Regions from separate parts of the Mesorhizobium sp. M0040 genome, predicted to be linked through region 1. Evidence: predicted binding sites of a transcription regulator. Region 1 holds the regulator's gene; each other region holds the start of a gene.
The links. The regulator PhoB, encoded in region 1, activates phosphate uptake and scavenging genes when phosphate is short. The targets are predictions, from matches to a motif close to TGTCATNNANCTGTCAT.

Region 1 (5,470 bases):
CCTGCGCCAGGATGATCAGTGCGCTGGCGCCCTGCGAGATCAGGCTCTCGACGTCGGTGAGCTGCTTGCCGGGGTTGGACTGTGCGTCGGCGGAAATATACTTGTCGCCTGCGGCCTCGATGGCCGCCTTCATTGCGGCCTCGTCGGTCTTCCAGCGCTCTTCCTGGAAGTTCGACCAGGAAACGCCGATGACCTTGTCTTTAGCCTGCGCCACCGACGCCAGCGCCAGCGTCATGGCGACACCCGCCAGAATGGCGGTCGTGAATTTCTTCATCATATCCTCCCTGCGCCGCGTACGGCGTGACCAATTGGCTCAAAGACCAGCTTAGAAGCTCTAATTTTTTCGAGCCTCGAAAAAATACTGGCCCGATCTCCGGCTGCTGTCAACATCGATTCTGATGGATTTTGATGACTCTGCGAGTTTTTTCGAGCGTCGGAATAAACGATGACAGCGCCACCTGCATCTGACACTATTTGCCTGCATCCGACACTATTTGTCGGACATTACCGACGGCTTCCGGTTCATGAGCGGCCGCGGCAACCGGGAGGAAAGCAAAACAATGTCGGTCGGAATCCGCCATGACGATTTGCGCCGGCGCAACCGGGCGATGGTGATCTCGGCGGTGCGCCGGGCCGGCCAGCCATCGCGTACTGAGATCGCAGCTACCACCGGCCTCAGTCATTCGACCATATCGGCGATCTCTTCCGACCTGATACGGGAAGGCATCCTCGCCGAGAGCAAGGCAAGTGAGCCCGTTTCGTTGAAACGCGGTCGTCCGCAGGTCGGCCTCGCCCTCAACCCGGAAGCGGCGGCGGTGTTGACCGTGGTGTTGTCGCTGAATTTCCTGTCGGCCGCCATTATCGACTATACGGGACAGGTGGTCGCCGAGGAACAGCGCCGGCTGGACACGCTGACCATGCCGCGCGACGAGCTGATCCGTGAATGCATGGCCATCGTCCGGCGCCGGCTACAGGATCCAGACCTTGACGTCCGCTGTGTCGCCCGCATCGCCCTGGCGATTCAGGGCATTACCGACTCCCCTGCACGCGCCATGCTGTGGTCGCCGATCACGCCGCAGACCGACATCGCCTTTGCCGACATGCTGGAGGACGAATTCGGCATCCCGGCAACGGTGGAGAACGACTGCAACATGATGGCGGTGGCTTTGCGCTGGCGCAATCCGGATCGGTATCGCGACGATTTCATCGCCATCCTGCTTTCGCATGGCATCGGCATGGGGCTGGTGCTGAAGGGCGAACTGTTCACCGGGACGCATTCCTCGGGCGGCGAATTTGGCCACATGATCCATCGTCCGGGCGGCGCGCTCTGCCGTTGCGGGCGGCGCGGCTGCATCGAGGCCTATGCCGGCAACTACGCCATCTGGCGCAACGCCAGGCAGATGAGCGACGACAGCGAACCGGTCGCCGACGTCAGCGACGCCGACATGCGAGCACTGGCGGCCCGGGCGCGCGAGAAAGATGGGCCGGAACGCGAGGCCTACCGCAAGGCCGGCGAGGCGCTGGGTTTCGGTCTCGGCTCGCTGTTCGCGCTGATCGATCCGGCACCGGTCGCGATGGTCGGCGCCAGTGCCGCCGCCTTCGATCTGATCGAGCCGGCCTTGCGGAAGGCAATCGCCCAGACCGCCGGCGGCCAGCATTCAGGCTCGATCTCCTTCGATACAGAGCCGAACGAATTGCCGCTGATCCGCGAAGGCTGCGCGATGCGGGCGTTAAGCTTCGTCGACCAGGAGATTTTCGCGCCGGGCGCGCAAATGAGGCCCAGCGTCAGAAAGAACGTAGCCTGACCAGGCGGGTCAATCTTCCCTGATCGCATAGCCGGCACCGCGGATGGTGCGGATGACATCCGGCATCCGGCCGTTGTTGACGGCTTTGCGCAGCCGCCCGACATGCACGTCGACGGTGCGTTCGTCGATGTAGATTGTCTCGCCCCAGACATTATCGAGTAACTGGCTGCGCGAGAAGACACGGCCCGGATGCCGCATCATGAACTCGAGCAGCCGGAATTCGGTCGGCCCGAGCCTGATTTCGCTCTTCTTGCGATAGACCCTGTGCGATTCGCGATCGAGCACGATGTCGCCGACCTTCAGCACGCTGGACAGCACTTCCGGCTTGGCGCGCCGCAGCAGCGCCTTGACCCTGGCCATGAATTCCGGTGTCGAAAACGGTTTGACCAGATAGTCGTCGGCGCCGGTCGAAAGACCGCGCACCCGGTCGCTCTCCTCGCCGCGCGCGGTCAGCATGATGATCGGCAGCCGCTCGGTTTCGGGGCGCACCCGCAACCGACGACAGAGCTCGATGCCGGAAACCGCTGGTATCATCCAGTCGAGCACCAAAAGGTCGGGCACATTCTCCTGCAAACGGATCTCGGCTTCGTCGCCGCGTGTCACCACCTCGACCTGGTAGCCTTCGGATTCGAGATTGTAGCGGAGCAGCACACCCAACGGCTCCTCGTCCTCCACCACCATTATGCGTGGTGCGATCATCGGCTGGGCACCCCCATCATGTCACCGGTGCGGACATTGTCGTTTCGTCCTGCTTCGGACGATTGACCGGCAATTGCTCGCCGGTCAGCACATAATACGCATTTTCGGCGATGTTGGTGACATGGTCGCCGATCCGCTCCAGATTCTTGGCGCAGAACAGCAGGTGCGTGCAAGCGGTGATGTTGCGCGGATCTTCCATCATGTAGGTCAAGAGCTCGCGGAACACGGACGTGTATTTGACGTCGATGCGCTCGTCGGCGGCACGCAGCTTGGCCAACGCGGCCGCATCGCCTGCAGCATATTCCTCGATGACACCCTGCACCTGGATGAGAACCAGCTGCGCCATCGCGTCGATGGAATGCGACAGGTCCCGCGGCGTGGCGCTGAGGCCGACCGCACTCACGCGCTTGGCGATATTCTTGGCAAGGTCGCCGATGCGTTCGAGGTCGCCCGCCATGCGGATCGCTCCGACCACATGGCGAAGATCGTGGGCCATCGGCTGGCGTTTGGCGATCAGGGTGATGGCGCGGTCGTCCAGTTCGCGTTGACGCGCATCCATGATGGCGTCGTCGGAAACGACGCGTTGCGCCAGCACGTTGTCGGAATTCAACAGGGCCTTGGTCGCCCCGCCGACCATCGAACCGGCGAGGTCGGCCATGTCGCGGATCAGCTTGCTGATCTGCTCGAGATCCTCGTCGAAAGAAGCGACTGTGTGTTCGCCCATGGTCCTGTCCTCATATGCATGATCGGAACGGCTCAGCCGAAGCGGCCGGTGATGTAGTCCTGCGTGCGCTTCTCGCGGGGCGACGTGAAGATCTTCTCGGTCCGGTCGAACTCGACCAGTTCACCCAGATACATGAAGGCGGTCTGGCGCGACACGCGCGCCGCCTGCTGCATGTTGTGGGTGACGATGACGATCGTGTAGTCGGCTTGCAATTCGTCGATCAGTTCCTCGATCTTGGCAGTCGACAGCGGGTCGAGGGCCGAAGCCGGTTCGTCGAGCAGAATGACTTCCGGCTTCACGGCCACGGTGCGGGCGATACAGAGCCGCTGCTGCTGGCCGCCGGACAGGCTCAAGCCGCTGGCGTTGAGCTTGTCCTTGACCTCGCTCCACAGCGCGGCGCGCTTCAACGCCTGTTCGACGCGGCCGTCCATCTCGGACTTGCCGAGGTTCTCGTAGAGCCTGACGCCGAAGGCGATGTTCTCGTAGATCGACATCGGGAACGGCGTCGGCTTCTGGAACACCATGCCGATCTTGGTCCTGAGGAGGTTGAGATCCTGCGACCGGTCGAGAATGTTCTTGCCGTCGAGCAGCACCTGGCCCTCGGCCGTCTGTTTTGGGTAGAGCTCATAGATGCGGTTGAACACACGCAGCAGCGTCGATTTCCCGCAGCCCGAAGGGCCGATGAAGGCCGTGACACTGCGCTCAGGCAGAGACAGGCTGATGTCCTTCAGCGCCTTGCTCTGGCCGTAGTAGAAGTTGAGATTCTTGACCTCGATCTTCGTCTTCTCGGCGACCGTTTCGGCCATCGTCATGTCTGGGGACAACATCTGTGTCATCTGTCCTCTCTGCGTCCGGTAAGGCTGCGGGCGAGGATGCTCAAGCCCAGAACCGTCAGGGTGATTATGAGTGCGCCGGTCCACGCCAGTTGCTGCCATTCCTCGTAAGGGCTGAGAGCGAACTGGAAGATGGTCACCGGCAGGCTGGCCATCGGCGCGTTGATATTGCTGCTCCAGAACTGGTTGTTGAGCGCGGTGAAGAGCAGCGGCGCCGTCTCGCCGGAAATGCGTGCTATCGCCAGCAATATGCCGGTGACGATGCCGGACAATGCGGCGCGGTAGGCGACCGAACGGATCACCACCCAGCGTGGCGCGCCGATCGCGGCACCGGCTTCACGCAACGCGTTCGGCACCAGGTTGAGCATGTCTTCAGTGGTGCGCACGACCACCGGAATGACCAGGATGGCAAGCGCAACGGCGCCGGCAATGGCCGAGAAATGTCCCATTGGCCGCACCATCAGCTCGTAGACAAACAAGCCGATGATGATCGACGGCGCCGACAACAGGATGTCGTTGATGAAGCGGACGACGGTGGTGATGCGCGAAAAGCGTCCATACTCGGCCATGTAGGTTCCCGCCAGCACGCCGATCGGCGTGCCGACGACAACGGCGATGATCGTCATCAGCAGGCTGCCCGCGATGGCATTGAGCAGGCCGCCGGCCTCGCCCGGTGGTGGCGTCATCTCGGTGAAGACCGCGAACGAAAGCCCGGCTGTGCCCTTATAGACCAGTGCGCCGAGGATGAGCGCCAGCCAGGCAAGCCCGATGCCGGCGGCGACGACGCAAAGCGCCATCATCACCGAATTCCTGGCTTTGCGGCGGCTGTGGAGCGATGAGGATGTCGACATCGGTCAGGCTCCCGTACGGGCGTCGATCCGCATCAGCATGTAGCGGGCGGCGGCAAGGATCAGGAAGGTGATGACGAAGAGGATCAGGCCGAGCGAAACCAGCGAGGAGGTGTAGAGGTCGCCGTCGGCCTCGGTGAATTCATTGGCGATGGTCGCCGAGATCGTCGTGCCCGGCGCGAACAGGGAGGCACTGATGCGGTGGGCGTTGCCGATGACGAAGGTCACCGCCATGGTCTCGCCGAGCGCCCGGCCGAGGCCAAGCATGACGCCGCCCATGATGCCGATGCGGGTATAGGGAATGACCACGCGCCGGGTCACTTCCCAGGTCGTGCAACCGATGCCATAGGCCGATTCCTTCAGCACCGCCGGCACCGTATCGAAGACGTCTTTGGTGATCGAGGTGATGAAGGGCAGCACCATGATGGCAAGGATCAGCGCCGAGGTCAGAAGGCCGATGCCGTAAGGAGGGCCGGCGAAAAGGCTGGATAGTCCCGGTACGCCGTGGAAGATGTTGATGATGAAGGGCTGTATCGTCGTCTGCAGGAACGGCGCGAACAC
Region 2 (5,470 bases), on a different contig from region 1:
ATGGTCTCGCCTTGCGCGCCTTCCCTCGGCTCAGGAAGAACCATTCTTCGAAGCACAAAGGCAACCACCCCGACGAACACCAGCAACAGGATTCCGAGGCGCATCCATCCGGTCGGGGTCATCGGAGCCCAGCCCCTTTTCCGTGTCCTGGAACTCAACTCGGTAGCACAGAGCGGAAGCGATCGCCATGACCGACATCGCCACCTACAACTTCGCCTATCTTGACGAACAGACCAAGCGGATGATCCGTCGGGCGATCCTCAAGGGCATCGCCATTCCTGGCTATCAGGTGCCGTTCGCCTCGCGCGAAATGCCGATGCCCTATGGTTGGGGCACCGGCGGCGTCCAGGTCACCGCTTCGATCATTGGCCCGGACGATGTGCTCAAGGTCATTGACCAAGGCGCCGACGACACCACCAATGCCGTCTCGATCCGCGCCTTCTTCAAGAAGGTCGCCAATGTCGCGGTCACCACCGAGACGGCGAAGGCGACCATCATCCAGACGCGCCACCGCATCCCTGAATATCCGCTGAGTGCCGGTCAGGTGCTGGTCTACCAGGTACCCATCCCCGAGCCGCTGCGCTTCCTCGAGCCGCGGGAAACGGAGACGCGCAAGATGCATGCGCTGGAGGAATACGGGCTCATGCATGTAAAACTCTACGAGGACATCGCCAGGCACGGCCGCATCGCCACCACCTACGCCTACCCGGTCAAGGTTGAGGGCCGCTATGTGATGGATCCCTCGCCGACGCCGAAATTCGACAATCCCAAGATGCACCGTTCGCCGGCTTTGCAATTGTTCGGCGCCGGCCGCGAAAAGCGCATCTACGCGCTGCCGCCCTTCACCGATGTGGTCAGCCTCGATTTCGAGGACCATCCGTTCGAGGTGCAGACCTTCGACCAGCCCTGCGCGCTGTGCGCGGCCGAGAACGTCTATCTCGACGAGGTCATCCTCGACGACCATGGCGGCCACATGTTCGTCTGCTCCGATACCGATCATTGCGAGAAGCGGCGCGCGGAAGGCCACTGCGGCCATCTCGCGCCCGAGACCCATCTTGCCCCAGGAAAAACGGAGCCGGCGCAATGACAGACGAACCGCTGCTGCGCGTTTCGGCGCTGTCCAAATTCTACGGCTCGCGCGTCGGCTGCGAGAACGTCACTTTTGACCTCTGGCCGGGCGAAGTGCTGGCGGTGGTCGGCGAATCCGGTTCCGGCAAGACGACTTTGCTCAACTGCCTGTCAACTCGACTGCTGCCCAGCTCCGGCACCGCCAGCTACCGGATGCGCGACGGCCAGTTTCGCGAACTCTACCGCATGAGCGAGGCCGAGCGCCGCTTCCTGATGCGCACCGATTGGGGTTTTGTCCATCAGAACCCGGCCGACGGGCTGCGCATGACGGTGTCGGCCGGCGCCAATGTCGGCGAGCGGCTGATGGCGGTCGGCGACCGTCACTATGGCAGGATCCGCGCAACGGCGGTCGACTGGTTGTCTCGTGTCGAGATCGACGAAGACCGCATCGACAACGAGCCGCGCGCCTTTTCCGGAGGCATGCGCCAGCGCCTGCAGATCGCCCGCAACCTCGTCACCGGGCCGCGGCTGGTGTTCATGGACGAGCCAACCGGCGGCCTCGACGTCTCGGTGCAGGCGCGCCTGCTCGATCTGTTGCGCGGCCTGGTCACCGATCTCGGCCTGGCCGCCATCGTCGTCACCCACGATCTCGCCGTGGCGCGGCTGTTGTCGCAGCGCATGATGGTGATGAAGGACGGCCGCGTCGTCGAAAGCGGCCTCACCGACCGCGTCCTCGACGATCCGCGCGCGCCTTATACCCAATTGCTTGTCTCCTCGATTCTGCAGGTGTGACGATGATTGCTCCGGCGTACCCCCCTCTGGCCTTCCGGCCATCACCCCCTCAAGGGGGGAGATCAGCAGCTTTTATGTCCCGCCCGTTCTGCGACACAGGAGAATGGCGAAACCGAATGCGACAGCCGATCTCCCCCCTTGAGGGGGAGATGGCCGGCAGGCCAGAGGGGGGTGCTCAGGCGAAGACATTGCGGGCCGGCGAAGCGCCGAACGGGAGAACCCTCTGATGGCAACCCCGCTCGTTGTCTCCGATGTCGCGAAGAGCTTCACCATGCATCTGCGTGACGGCATCAAACTGCCTGTCGTCGCCGGCGTGTCGTTCTCGATCAGGAGCGGCGAATGCGCCGTGCTCGGCGGCCCTTCCGGCGCCGGCAAGAGCTCGATCCTGAAGATGCTCTACGGCAACTATACCGCCGACGAGGGGCAGATCATCGTCCAGCATGATGGCGGTCTGATCGATCTCGCGACAGCCAGCCCACGCACGGTGCTTGCCGTGCGCCGGCAAACGATCGGCTATGTCAGCCAGTTCCTGCGCACCGTGCCGCGTGTCTCCACACTTGACGTGGTTGCCGAGCCGCTGGTCGAGCGCGGCGAGGAGCGCGAGGTCGCGTACGGCAAGGCACGCGCCTTGCTGGCGCAGCTCAACCTGCCGGAGAAGCTCTGGGCGCTGCCGCCGGCGACGTTCTCCGGCGGTGAACAGCAGCGCGTCAACATCGCGCGCGGCTTCATCACCGAGCACCCGATCCTGCTGCTCGACGAGCCGACCGCTTCGCTCGACGCCAGGAACCGCGATGTGGTGATTTCCCTGATCGCCGCCAAGAAGGCAGCGGGCGTCGCTTTGCTCGGCATCTTCCACGATCACGACGTGCGTGAGGCGGTCGCCGACCGCGTCATCGACGTGACCGCCTTCGCCGCCGGGAAAATCGCCGCATGACCAGGAAACTGTCGGAGGCGCCGCTGATCCACGAGACGGCGGAAGTCGAGAACTCGACGCTTGGCCGCTGGACCGAGATCGCCGAGCGCTGCCGGGTTTCTGAAAGCACGCTCGGCGACTATTCCTACATGATGCAGGACTGTGGCGTCTGGTGCGCGACGATCGGCAAATTCGCCAACATCGCCGCCAGCGTGCGCATCAACGCCACCAACCACCCGACCTGGCGGCCGACGCTGCACCACTTCACCTATCGCGCCTCGGATTATTGGGACGACGCCGAGCACGAGAGCGAATTCTTCGCCAAGCGCCGCGCCAAACGCGTCACCATCGGCCACGACACCTGGCTCGGCCACGGCTCGACCATCCTGCCGGGCGTCACCGTCGGCGATGGCGCGGCGGTCGGTGCCGGTGCGGTGGTGTCGAAGGCCGTCGCGCCCTACACCATCGTCGCCGGCGTACCGGCCAAGCCGATCCGCGAACGCTTCGACCGCCGCACCGCGGAGCGCTACCAGGCGCTCGCCTGGTGGGACTGGGACCATGCAAGGCTGCGCGCCGCGCTCGACGATTTTCGGGAATTGTCGGCGGAGGCGTTTCTGGAGAAATATGGCGGCTAAGGGATCGTGAACGGTGAATGGTGAATAGTGAATGGCGGGACGGATAGGTTTCGAGGCTTAGGGAAGCCTCTCTTGCCACCATTCACTATTCACTATTCACCATTCACCATTCACCATTCGAGCTTCTCGCGCCGAGTTGATCCCGCCCCGCTCCAGGCTGTGGGCAGTAACAAAACTGACATCGTTCCGACACTGCAGGTTCATGCGGCTGCGCTAGCCAGGGTAAACAGACCTTCAATTGCGATTGGACTGGAGCCTGCACCATGTCAGCAACGCTCGAAATTCGCGGCGTCACCCGCCGGTTCGGCAAGAACACCGCTGTCAGCAATGTCGACATCTCGATTCCGCACGGTCAGATGGTCGGCATCATCGGTCGCTCCGGCGCCGGCAAATCGACGCTTCTGCGCATGATCAACCGCCTCATCGATCCGAGCCAAGGATCGATTTTTTTTGACGGCGCCGAAGTTTCCCGGCTGCGCGGCTCGCCGCTCCGACGCTGGCAGCGCGACTGCGCCATGATCTTCCAGCAGTTCAACCTGGTGCCGCGCCTCGATGTGCTGACCAATGTGCTGCTCGGCCGGCTCAATCACCGTTCGACCGTGTCCAACCTGTTTGGCATGTTCTCCCGCGGTGAATGCGCCGAGGCGGTTGCAGCCCTCGAGCGCCTCGACATCGCCCGCACCGCCCTGCAGCCGGCCGGCACGCTTTCCGGCGGCCAGCAGCAGCGCGTTGCGATTGCGCGCGCCATGATGCAGCAGCCGAAGGTGTTGCTGGCGGATGAGCCGATTGCCTCGCTCGATCCGCTCAACGCCAAGGTGGTGATGGATTCGCTGCAGGACATCAATTTGCGCGAGGGCATCACCGTCATCACAAATCTGCATACGCTGGATACGGCCCGCACCTACTGCAACCGCATCATCGGCATGGCCGCCGGCAAGGTCGTCTTCGACGGCCCGCCTGAAGCCCTCAACCGCGAGGCCATGCGCATGGTCTACGGCGCCGACAGCAATGGCGGCGAAATCTCCGAGGCCATCACCTCCACCAGTGTCGCCATCAAACAGAAAATCGCTGCATCCGCCGGACCGCTCGAGCCCGCATTCCCGGGATATTGAGAACGGCCTGATCGCCCGCCCGCGTCAAAGGCACCTGTCAAAAAATTCGAACGCTACCGGCGCGAGGCCGGGACCAACAGGAGAGAGATAATGTTCAGGAAGATGGTTTTTGGCGCCGTTTCATTGCTCGCCATCGCGGCAAGCGCCGCTCACGCCCAGGATATCAAGGAATTCCGCATCGGCATCCTTGGCGGTGAAAACGAAGCGGACCGGCTGCGCAACTTTCAGTGCCTCGCCGATCACCTGAAGTCCGAATTCGGCTTCGAGAAGGTCTCGCTGTTCCCGGCCGCCGACTATGACGGCGTTATCCAGGGCCTGCTCGGCGGCACGCTCGATTTCGCAGAGCTTGGCGCGTCGGGCTATGCCAGCGTCTACCTCAAGGATCCGAACGCCGTGACCCCGATCCTCACCACCCAGCAGACCGACGGCGCGACCGGCTATTATTCGATCGGCCTTGCGCTGAAGTCGTCCGGCATCACCGACATCAAGGCGGCCAAGGGCAAGAAGCTCGGCTATGCCGACCCGGATTCGACCTCCGGCTACCTGATCCCGCTGACCCAGATCCCGAAGGACACCGGCGCTTCGAACGAAACCTTCTTCGCCTCGACCCAGTTAAATGGCGGCCACGAGAACAACCTTCTCGCGGTTCGCGACGGCAAGGTCGATGTTGCGGTTGACGATTCCTCGGGCATCGGCGACTTCAAGAACGGCTACACCTCCGGCACCTTCCACAAGGAAGTCGCCAAGGGCGCCGTGGACCCCAACGATTTCGTCGAAGTCTGGCGCTCCGGCTTGATCCCGAACGGCCCGCTGGTCGTGCGCACCGCGCTCGGCGACGGTATGAGCGCCAAGCTCGCCAACTTCTTCACCAGCCTGCCGGCCAAGGACAAGCCTTGCTTCGAGGCCATCGAAGGCGGCGATTTCACCGGCTATGTTCCGGTGAAGCCGGA
Region 3 (5,470 bases), on a different contig from region 1:
AGCCCGCGGATTTCCGGAGCGGCTTCATTGAACACGCCCTCGTGGCGAAACAGGCTGACAAGCGCCAGGAAGGCGCGGCCGGGATGATCGACGCCGATGAAGGAGGCGTGGGCGATGATGTTGAGCGATTGCTTGCCGCGATATTCGGGATGGGCACGCCAGCCGATATCGGCGAGCAGGCAGGCGGCGTGGCGGTAGCGCGCCTCGTCCCTGGTTTCGTCGATGCCGAAGGCAGCGAAGGCCTTGCCGGTCCACTCGACAAGCTCATGCGCGTGGTCGACCGAGCGCGAGCGCAGGCGGGCAAGCTCTTCCGCCGCCGAGATCAGCGGATCGGCTTTCTGCTCGGCCTTGTCGAGCAGCGAATAGAGAAAGCCCTCGCGCACGCCCAGCGCCGACACGATGATCTTCGACGGCTGCATCGCCGCCATGATCTCCTGCAGCACGATGGCGCCATAGGGCAGCAGCGAGCGGCGGTTCTTGGAGATGCCCTCGATGCCTTTGACCTTGTCGATCTCGGCTTTGGCGACCTGCCGGAGGAAGTTCGCGGCGCTTTCGATGCCGATCTCGTAATGGTGCATGACGCCGAGCGGGTAGTTGGTCATTTCCATGTGCAGCCGGGCGAGGTTTCGCCAGGTGCCGCCGACCGTGTAGAACGCCCTGCCCTGCCCGCCCTTCAGCAATTTCGCCCGCGCCAGTTGCTCGCGCGTGATCCTTGCCGCCTGGGTCAGCGAGTTCTTCGCCATGTCCTGCAGGCGCAGGCCGCCCAACGGCAGCGTGATGCCGTCACCGATCGTCTCACCGTCAATATCGATCAGCTCGAGGCTGCCGCCGCCAAGATCGCCGGCGATGCCGTTGGCCGGATGGAAACCGGAAATGACGCCGAGCGCCGAATAATGGGCTTCCTCGCGGCCGCTCAGCACCTGGATCTCGGTCTTGAGCACATCCTCGGCGCGGTGGATGAAGTCGGGGCCGTTGACGGCCTCGCGAGCGGCGGCGGTCGCCAGCACATACATGCGCTCGGCGCCGGCCTGGTCGGAGAGCGCGCGGAAGCGGCGGAACTCTTCCATCGAGCGCGTCACCGCCTCGGGATCGAGTTTTCCGGTCGAAACGATGCCGCGGCCGAGGCCGGCCAGCATCTTTTCGTTGAACAGCAAGGTCGGCGAGCGCGCCAGCCCTTCATAGATAACAAGACGGATCGAGTTCGATCCGATATCGATGATGGACAGCGGTCGGCGGTCCTGGAGCCGGCCCTGGGACGCTGAAATCATCAGCCCGTCGCTGCGTTCTGTTTCTTGCGGCGTTTGAACTGCGCGATGCGCTTGGGCGCATGCGACTTCAACGCATCGCCCCGTCCGGACAGGCTCGGATTGGTCATGAAATATTCCTGCGCGTTGAACGGTTCCTCGCCCTCTTCCAGCACGACGCGCCGGGAGGTTCCGTCAGCCAATACGTCGAAACTTTGCTGGTTGTCCATGATGTTGCCGAGCATGATCTGGCCGAGCACCTGTTCGTGCACAGTTGGATTGGTGATCGGCACCATGGTCTCGACGCGGCGGTCCAGATTGCGCGGCATCAGATCGGCCGAGGAGATGTAGACGATCGCCCCGTCCGAGGGCAGGCCGTGGCCGTTGCCGAAGCAATAGATGCGGCTGTGTTCGAGGAAACGGCCGACGATCGATTTCACCCTTATGTTCTCCGACAGGCCGGGCACCTGCGGCCTCAGGCAGCAGATGCCGCGCACGACGAGATCGATCTCGACGCCGGCGCGGCTGGCATCATAGAGGGCATCGATGATGATCGGGTCGACCAAGGCGTTCATCTTCATCCAGATGCGGGCGGGCCTGCCCTCCAGCGCGTGACTGATCTCGTCCGAAATGTGCTTGAGGATGCGGTCGCGCAGCGTGAACGGCGATATGGCCAGCCGCATCTGCTCGGCCGGCTCGGCATAGCCGGTGATGAAGTTGAACAGCTGGGCGACATCGCGCGCGATCGTCGGGGCCGTGGTGAAGAAGGACAGGTCGGTGTAGATGCGCGCGGTGACCGGGTGGTAGTTGCCGGTGCCGAGATGCACGTAATTGCGCAGCCTGCCATCCTCGCGGCGCACGACCAGCGACATTTTCGAATGGGTCTTCAGTTCGAGGAAGCCGAAGACGACCTGGACGCCGGCGCGCTCGAGGTCGCGGGCCCAGCGGATGTTGGCCTCCTCGTCGAAGCGCGCCTTGAGCTCGACCAGCGCGGTCACCGACTTGCCGGCCTCGGCGGCGTCGACCAGAGCGCGCACGATCGGGCTGTCGTTGGAGGTGCGATAGAGCGTCTGCTTGATCGCCACCACTTCCGGATCGGCCATTGCCTGGCGCAGGAACTGCACCACGACGTCGAAGGATTCGTAGGGGTGGTGGACGATGATGTCCTTCTCGCGGATCGCCGCAAAACAATCGCCGCCATGCTCGCGGATGCGCTCGGGGAAGCGCGGATTGTAGGGCGTGAACTTCAGATCGTCGCGGGCGACGGCGACGATCTCCGAGATCTGGCTGAGCGCCAGCGGACCGGTGAGCACGCTGATGCGGCTTGCCGAAACGCCAAGCTCGCCGGCGACGAAGTCGCGCAGTTCGGGCGGCATCAGCCGGTCGAATTCGATCCGGATAACCGAGCCGCGGCGCCGCCGCTTCAGCGCCGTCTCGAACAGGCGCACCAGATCCTCGGATTCTTCCTCGACCTCGATATCGCTGTCGCGGATGATGCGGAACGTGCCGGAACCCTTGACCTCGTAGCCCGGGAACAGCTTGCCGATATAAAGACCGACCGCCTCCTCGAGCGGGATGAAGCGGACATGGCGCTTGCGATCCGGCAAGCGGATGAAGCGCCTCAGCGCCACCGGCAGGCGCAAAAGCGCGCTCATTTCCTCGCCGTTCTTACGGTGGCGCAATTGCAACGCCATCGAGAAACCGAGATTGGGAATGAACGGGAACGGATGCGCCGGGTCGATCGACAGCGGCGTCAGCACCGGAAATACCTGCTCCTGGAAATGGTCCTCGAGCCAGATCTTCTCGTCCTTGCTCAGCGCATCGCGGGTGATGCTCTCGATGCCTTCCTTGTCGAGCAGCAGCATCAGCGCCGAAAGGCTTTTCTGCTGGTCCTCCTGCAGGCGCTCGACCTCGCGCAGCAATTGTTCAAGCTGCTGCTCGGGCGTGCGTCCGTCCGGGCTCTTCAGCACGATGCCCTCGCGCACCTGGCCGGCAAGACCCGCAACGCGGACCATGAAGAACTCGTCGAGGTTGGCGGCCGATATCGACAGGAAGCGAACACGCTCGAGCAGCGGATGATTGGCGTTCAGCGACTCTTCGAGCACGCGCCGGTTGAATTGCAGCCAGGAAAACTCGCGGTTGACGAAGCGGTCGGGATTGCCGCCTTCGCGGCTCGCCGCCTCGACGGTGATGAATTCGTTCTGCACCGGCTTCAGTTCGTTCATGGTTTCCGCTCTTCCCACACCGTTCGACGACCATAGCCTTAACCGGCTTAACTTATCCTCTGACAGGCTTTTGCGACAGTTTCATTTCATCGATCTTGCAAAGAGACGGGTTATGATCCAGATGCAATCGACAAGATCAGGAGACGACGATGGCAGGCGGTTCCATTCCCCATTTCCAGAACGATGCGGGCTATCCGGCAATCGACATCGGCGTCAAGGAATTCATGTGCACCGGCGCCAATCCGCCTTTCGACCACCCGCATGTATTTCTCGACATGGGCGACGACAATGAAAAAGTCTGCCCGTATTGCTCGACGCTCTATCGCTATTCGCCGAAGCTGAAGGCGTTGGAAACGCAGCCGCCGGGCTGCCTTTATATCGACCAGGCCGCCTGATTCTTCCGCGACAAACCTGATGCAGGAAACGCAGTCCCGGCAGGTGGTCATCGCCGGGGCGGGCGTCGCCGGGCTGACCGCGGCACTGGCCTTCGCCGAGCGCGGCTATCGGATAAAACTGTTCGAACAGGCGCGGCACCTCGAGGCTGCCGGCGCCGGTATCCAGCTTTCGCCCAACGCGACGCGCATCCTACGGCAGCTCGGCGTACTCGATCGGCTGCTGGCGACGGCGGTGCGGCCCGAGGCGGTCGTGCTCAAGGATGCCGCCACGCTGCGCAAGCTGGCGCGCGTACCGCTTGGCCAGGCGGCCGAAACGCGCTGGGGAGCGCCCTATCTCGTTGCCCACCGCGCGGATCTGCAGTCAGCGCTGATGCAGCGAGTTTCGGAGCAGCCCGGTATCGATCTGCTCGCCGGCGCGCGGGTGACCGACATCGCAGCCGGATCGAAAGGTGTTACCGTCACTGCATCGGCTGATGGCGACACGGTCGAGGCTGGCTGTCTGCTGATCGGCGCCGATGGCGTCTGGTCGTCGGTGCGAGAAACGCTTGCCCGCAACGCAGCCGATTTCCGGAGAAGCCGGTTTTCGGGCGAGCTTGCCTGGCGCGCCACGGTGGCCGCCGACAGCCCCGCCGGACAAACCTTTGCAGCGATCGGTGCGCCCGATTGCGTTACTGCATTCCTCTATCCCGGCTTCCATATGGTCGCCTATCCGGTCAGTCGTGGCACTGCCTTCAACCTCGCCGCCTTCACTGGGGGCGAGCGCATCGCCGAGGGCTGGTCGGGGCATGCCAACCCCGCCAGCCTCGCCAGCGCCATGCGCGGTACCGCGCCGGCGCTGGTCCGTCTGGCGAGCGAGGCGGCGCCGTGGATGGCATGGCCGATCCACATTGTCGAGCAGCGGCGGTGGACGACGCCGGAAGGCATCGCGCTGACCGGCGATGCGGCGCACGCGATGACGCCGTTTGCCGCACAGGGCGCGGCGATGGCGATCGAGGACGCGGCGACGCTTGCCGGCTTCGTTGCCGCTTCGCCGTCCGATCTTGAGGGGGCGCTTGCCGCCTGGGAACAGGCGCGGCGGCCGCGCGTCGCCCAGGTCGCCCGCCGCGGCGCCGTCAATCGCCTCGCCTGGCATGCGGCCGGGCCGGTGGCGATGGCCCGCAACCTGTTCCTGGCGATGCGCTCGCCCGAAAAACTCGCCGCCGATCTCGACTGGCTCTATGGCTGGCGGGCGTTGGACGATGGCGCGCGATGATACGCACGACAGGCTGGTGGGACAGTGCCCCTCTCTGTCCTGCCGGACATCTTCCCCACTTGGGGGGATTGGCCATCACATTGGCTTTCGCCAATCTTCAAGGTTGCACGACCAGCAAGGCGCCGAAGCCGCTAATCTCCCCCCTCGTGGGGAAGATGTCCGGCAGGACAGAGGGGGCGCGAAGGATCGCGGCGCTGATCAGCCGGAACCCTCTTCAATTGTAAAGCCGCATCGACAGGCCGAGCGAGGCCGGCAGCGGATTCCACCAGCCGGTGCGCAGCCCGGCCGTGCGCAGTGCCGCCGCCGTCCAGGTGTTGCAGCCGATCAGCGCGTTGAAATGACCATTGGCTTCGA
Region 4 (5,470 bases), on a different contig from region 1:
TACCCGATCCTGCCGGAGATTACCCGGGCGCCTGGCCGTGCCTCGGCCCAGTCGAGCTATTCGCGCAGGGAAATCCTGCACATCCGCCATCACTCGCTCTACACGCCGCGCGATTTCGACCTGTCGCCCTATTTCCGTATCGTCAAGCCGACGTTGGAATATGGTTTTGACTATCGGCAAATGATTTGGGACGACAAGCCCAGGATTGCCGATGCCGAGACAAGGGTTCAGGGTGGCGGCTAGGCCGGTAGCTTTGCGGCGGCCCGGCCGGGTATCCGTGCGCCTGCGTCGCGCGGATGCGGCCCGATCGGCATGATCACCGGGAACGGCGTTGCACCGAACGCAAACGTCCACTTGTAGCCGACCAGTCCGTCTTCGGGCGTCGTGTGCTGGTCGTGATGAGCAAGCAATTTGGCGCGCTCCGCCAATTCCTCCGCCTCGCGCCTGACCATTTCCGCCGTTTCCGGCCGCATCCGCCTGGAGAAGCTGACGAACGTCGACTCGCGCTCAAGATGGGTGATGGCCCAGCCGATGAAATTCTTGTTGGTCGTCTCGAACAGCGGCCGCAATGGCCCCTCGAAATTCCACTGGATCGGCGCCTCGACCAGCAGCCTCGCCGACAGGCCGCGACCGAGCGCGATAAGGCCGAGTTCCTCGAGGTCGCGCAAATAGAGGAACATCGAAGCCTCGCTCAATCCTTGTGAGCGCATGATGCCTTCCGGCGTGAATTTCTCGGAAAGCATGACAAAGACGAACAGCAGTGCCGGCCGCCCGGCGAGCTTGCGCTCGATCTCCGGCGCGATCTGGTTGGCGGGTCCTGGTCCTCTGTTCATAGAGCCGAGCACGTTCTCCAACTCTACGCCGGCGGCAGTGCAGATCTCCATCAGCCGGTCGAGCTTGCAGTTGCGCTCGTGGAAGATGCGCTTCACCGTCGGCTCGGAAACACCCATCCGCTCGGCAAGGACGCGATAGGTGATGCCCTTTGCCTTAAGCGTCCGCTTCAGCGCTTCGAAGATCAGGCCGTTCATGGGATGCACCTCTTTTGCACGATTTGGTATCAGCCTTCGGTACTAGTCCTGATAGCTCTTCCCGAAAAGTATCGAAAGGCCTAGCTCTCCGCCAGTCCATTACAGGAGACTAGCCATGAAGAGCCTCTTCACCTCGATACTTCTCGCCCTGGTCGGCATCGCAGCCGCGCCGGCAGTTCAGGCCGCTGAACTCTGGCGCACCGGCGGCCTCGAGCAGCCTGAATCGGCGCTGTTCGACGCCGCCGGCCAGCGCGTTGTCGTCTCGAACATCGTCGGCAATCCCGGCGAAGCCGACGGCAACGGCTATCTGTCGATCCTGTCGATGGACGGCAAGCTAGTCACGCAACACTGGACCGACGGCATGGACGCGCCCAAGGGCATGGAGATTGTCGGCGGCAAACTCTACGTCGCCGACCTCACCCATGTGCGCGTCGTCGATCTCGCAAGCGGCAAGCTAACATCGACGATCGACGTGCCGAACGCGGTCTTCCTCAACGACGTGACCGCCGACGCGTCCGGCAAGATCTATGTCACGGATATGCTTGCCGATACGATCTATCGCATCGACGGCGACCGGCCCGAACTGTTCATCAGGGATGCGGCGCTTGCTTCGCCGAATGGCATCTTCGCCGATGGCGGCCGGCTGATCGTCGCTTCCTGGGGCAAGGGCATCAAGCCCGACTTCAGCACCGCGGAGCCGGGCGGCCTGCTCTCGGTCGATCTTGCTACCAAGGCCGTTTCGCCACTGCCCGGCGCGGAAAAGTTTGCCAACCTCGATGGCGTCGTTGCCATCGGCGGCAGCATCTACGCCACCGCGTATATGACCGGCACGCTCTACCGCTACAAAGCCGGCGGCACGCCGCAAGCGGTTGCGACGTTCAAGCCGGGCAGCGCCGACATCGGCACCGACGGCAAGTCGACAATCTTCGTGCCGCTGATGAACGACGGCGAGATCGCGGCATTGGGCCTCGACTAAGCCAGTCATCGGCTCAGGCGGCGGGCGCGGCTTTCTTCAGCTGCGCCCGCGATCCGTGATCGAGGCGGCATAAGTCACCAGCGGCCGCTTGACGCCGTGGTTGATCAGCATGCGGCGAAGCGCCTGATATAATGAAGCGAACGCCGGCGCGGCTCGCCTTGTGGGCCGCACCCTCGATGACATTGGCCGCCGTTGAATCGAAGAACGGCACCGCCGAACAGTCGAGGATGAAGTTCCTGCGCTGGCGCGGTCGGCGACGTCTTCCTGCACCAAGGATTGATGGTCTGCCTCCAAACATGCAGCACTCTTTGCCAGCCGATGCGCTGTCATGCTACAAACCTCGGCATCGTTTGGCGGGACATCCACTGCGATCCCGATTTCACAGGCACGACTTCAAAAGGATGAGCGGGTGAATTCAAAGCGTTGGCGACCTCGACAGCCTTGCTGTCGATGGTTTTCCTGCTGGCAGGCTGCGGTCATGGCCTGATCAACAGGCTGATTTGAGTCAGGTGCCGTCGGCCCGCCCAAGCCATCGCTGCAGGAACCGTGCCGCAAGCCAGCACAGCATCGCCCAGGCAAAGCCGGCGCACCAGCCGGCCAATACGTCGGACGGCCAGTGGACGCCGAGATAGATGCGGCTGATGCCGACCACCACCGTCGTCAGCACCGCCAGCCCGAGTACATAGATCTTCGTTGTCCGCCCGGGCAAAAACCGCGCCGCCATGCTGCCCAGCGTCAAATATGTCACCGCCGACAGCATGGCGTGGCCGCTCGGAAACGAAAGCGATGCCACGTCGGCGAGATGCGAGACCAGATCGGGGCGCGGCCGGTCGATGTCGAATTTCAGCACGCTTGACAGGAGCTGGCCGCCCGCTACCGCGACGAACATGAGAAGCGCCGCGCCTGGCCTGCGGATAAGGAGCAGATAGACGATCATTGCTGCCGTGATCAGCACCAGTACGCTGGCGCTGCCGAGGCTGGTGATGTCGCGCATCGCCCCTTCCAGCCACGCCGGTCCGATCGGATTGTCGGGCTGCCCGGCCTTGCGGAAGGCAAGCAGGATTTCGGTGTCGAAGGCATGCGGCGTGGTGGCCCGCGCCAGCTCCATCAGCTCCTCGAACCCCCACAGCCCGCCGGCAATGACCAGCCCGGCCAGCAGAACCGGGAACTCCAGCCAGTTGCGCAGTCTGCTTGCAATCTTCGTCATCGGCCCGATCGCAGTTACAGCCTTTGCAGATAGGGCCCGAGCGTGATCAGTGCCACAGCTGCGATGGCAAGCACGATGCCGGTTGCCTGTAAGGCATTGACGCGCTCACCGAAGAAGACCAGCGCCACCACATTCACCGACACTAGCTGGATCACCGCCGACAGGCTGAACGACACCGACATGCCGAATTCACGGATCAGCCTCAGCATGATCAGATTGCCCAGCGAATAGAGCGCCAACGTCAGCACAATCTTGCCGAGGCTCGGCGCCAGCCCCCACTGTTTTGCGGCCATCGCCGCCAGCAGGAAGATCACCGTCGAAACGCAGAGCTGCCCAAGTCCCCAGAAACTCACTTTTGTTCTCTCCCGATGTGTCCCTACGCGCCTGCCGCAGCTCTTGTTTCCGAAGCGCCGGTCGCGGTCAAGCGGGGCCGATGTTGGATACGAAATCGCAGGCGGCAATTAGCCGGCATGTCATCAAACTGTGACCTGCCGGCGATACCGGATTGGCCAGGCAACACGCTCCAGCAATCCATCCAGCCAGAGGCAGGCCCAATGACCGAACATCGCTCCCCTGACGCCCATTTCCGCACCAGCCTGCTCGAGGAAAACGATGGGCCAGGAGCCAATCCCACCGACAACCGCACCATGGGTGAGATCATCGCCGCGCGGTTCTCGCGCCGCGGCTTCCTCAAGGGCTCGCTTGCCGTCTCGGCCATAGCCGCTACCGTCAGCCCGCTGGCGCTGATCACCGCCGACAATGCCCGCGCCGCCGAAGGCTCCGCCTTCGCTTTTGACGAGCTCGAGGCCGGCATCGACGACAAGCATCACGTCGCACCCGGCTATGACGCCGATGTACTGCTGCGCTGGGGCGATCCACTGTTCGCCGATTCGCCGGAATTCGATCCGACAAAACAGTCGGCGGAAGCCCAGGCCAGACAATTCGGCTACAACAACGACTATGTCGGATATATCCCGATCGACGGCTCGGCCGAGCACGGCCTGCTGGTGGTCAACCACGAATACACCAATCCGCACCTGATGTTTCCGGGCCTCGTCACCATCGTCGACGGCAAGGCCAAGCAGGCGCCCCTCAGCAAGGAACAAGTCGACGTCGAGATGACGGCGCATGGCGGCACTATCGTCGAGATACGCAAGGTATCAGGCAAATGGCAGGTCGTTCGCGACGGCAAGCTCAACCGCCGCATCACCTCCAACACCGAGATCGCGCTCTCCGGCCCGGTCGCCGGCCACGACCGCGTCAAGACCAGCGCCGATCCGACCGGCACGAAAGTCATCGGCACCATCAACAATTGCGCCGGCGGCGTCACGCCATGGGGCACCTATGTCATGGCCGAGGAGAACATCCACGGCTATTTCTCGGGCGAGCTGCCGCAGGGGCATAAGGAAGCCGCCAATTACAAGCGCCTCGGCATTCCCGAAGGTGCCTATGAATGGGCAGCGCATTACGACCGTTTCGACATCGGCAAGGAGCCGAACGAGCCGAACCGCTTCGGCTGGATCGTCGAGGTCGACGTCCAGGATCCGACATCGGCGCCGAGGAAGCGCACCGCGATGGGGCGCTTCAAGCATGAGGGCGCCGAATCGATCGTCGCCAAGGATGGCCGTGTCGTCTTCTATCTCGGTGACGACGAGCGCTTCGACTATGCCTATAAGTTCGTCACCACAGGCAAGTTCGATCCGGACGACCGCGCCGCCAACATGGATTTGCTCGACGACGGCACCTTGCATGTCGCCAAGTTTGCCGACGACGGTTCGGTCGAGTGGCTGCCGATCGTCTTCGGCCAAGGGCCGCTGACGGCGGAGAACGGCTTCGACAGCCAGGCCGACGTACTGATCGAGACGCGCCGCGCCGCCGACCTGCTCGGCGCCACCAAGATGGACCGCCCGGAAGACATCCAGCCCAATGCCACCAACGGCAGGGTCTATGTCATGCTGACCAACAATTCGAAGCGCAAGGCCGACCAGGTCGACGCCGCCAACCCGCGTGCCGAAAATGCCTTTGGCCACATCATCGAGATCGTCGAGGACGGCGGTGATTTCACCGCGACAAGGGGCAGGTGGGAAATCCTGCTGAAATGCGGCAATCCCGCTGTGGCCGACGTCGGCGCCACCTTCTCGACCGCAACCACGGCCAATGGCTGGTTCGGCATGCCGGATAATTGCGCGGTCGATTCGGCCGGCCGCCTCTGGGTCGCCACCGACGGCCAAGGCCCGAAAGCCACCGGCCGCACTGATG

Region 2: a site for PhoB is predicted at 3,574-3,590, ahead of phnC (phosphonate ABC transporter ATP-binding protein). Genes of this name have one in related genera too.
Region 3: a site for PhoB is predicted at 3,542-3,558, ahead of NKJ91_RS29775 (RNA degradosome polyphosphate kinase). Genes of this name have one in related genera too.
Region 4: a site for PhoB is predicted at 3,683-3,699, ahead of NKJ91_RS26435 (PhoX family protein). Genes of this name have one in related genera too.

What each region holds. Positions count from the first base shown of each region.
Region 1 is NZ_JAMYVA010000046.1:25,060-30,529, reverse strand. It holds gene xylF (D-xylose ABC transporter substrate-binding protein) at 1-274, opposite strand, end outside; gene NKJ91_RS27075 (ROK family protein) at 561-1,805, shown strand; gene phoB (phosphate regulon transcriptional regulator PhoB) at 1,815-2,504, opposite strand; gene phoU (phosphate signaling complex protein PhoU) at 2,521-3,228, opposite strand; gene pstB (phosphate ABC transporter ATP-binding protein PstB) at 3,261-4,064, opposite strand; gene pstA (phosphate ABC transporter permease PstA) at 4,061-4,912, opposite strand; gene pstC (phosphate ABC transporter permease subunit PstC) at 4,916-5,470, opposite strand, start outside.
Region 2 is NZ_JAMYVA010000021.1:42,074-47,543, forward strand. It holds gene NKJ91_RS19010 (alpha-D-ribose 1-methylphosphonate 5-phosphate C-P-lyase PhnJ) at 188-1,087, shown strand; gene phnK (phosphonate C-P lyase system protein PhnK) at 1,084-1,860, shown strand; gene phnL (phosphonate C-P lyase system protein PhnL) at 2,087-2,794, shown strand; gene NKJ91_RS19025 (DapH/DapD/GlmU-related protein) at 2,791-3,408, shown strand; gene phnC (phosphonate ABC transporter ATP-binding protein) at 3,672-4,520, shown strand; gene phnD (phosphonate ABC transporter substrate-binding protein) at 4,611-5,470, shown strand, end outside.
Region 3 is NZ_JAMYVA010000061.1:20,478-25,947, forward strand. It holds gene ppx (exopolyphosphatase) at 1-1,268, opposite strand, end outside; gene NKJ91_RS29775 (RNA degradosome polyphosphate kinase) at 1,268-3,469, opposite strand; gene NKJ91_RS29780 (zinc-finger domain-containing protein) at 3,619-3,864, shown strand; gene NKJ91_RS29785 (FAD-dependent monooxygenase) at 3,884-5,116, shown strand; partial or broken gene NKJ91_RS29790 (DUF2459 domain-containing protein) at 5,331-5,470, opposite strand, start outside.
Region 4 is NZ_JAMYVA010000044.1:8,643-14,112, reverse strand. It holds partial or broken gene NKJ91_RS26465 (C40 family peptidase) at 1-243, shown strand, start outside; gene NKJ91_RS26460 (helix-turn-helix domain-containing protein) at 240-1,028, opposite strand; gene NKJ91_RS26455 (SMP-30/gluconolactonase/LRE family protein) at 1,144-2,004, shown strand; partial or broken gene NKJ91_RS26450 (STAS domain-containing protein) at 2,041-2,254, opposite strand; gene NKJ91_RS26445 (phosphatase PAP2 family protein) at 2,510-3,211, opposite strand; gene NKJ91_RS26440 (hypothetical protein) at 3,226-3,564, opposite strand; gene NKJ91_RS26435 (PhoX family protein) at 3,766-5,470, shown strand, end outside.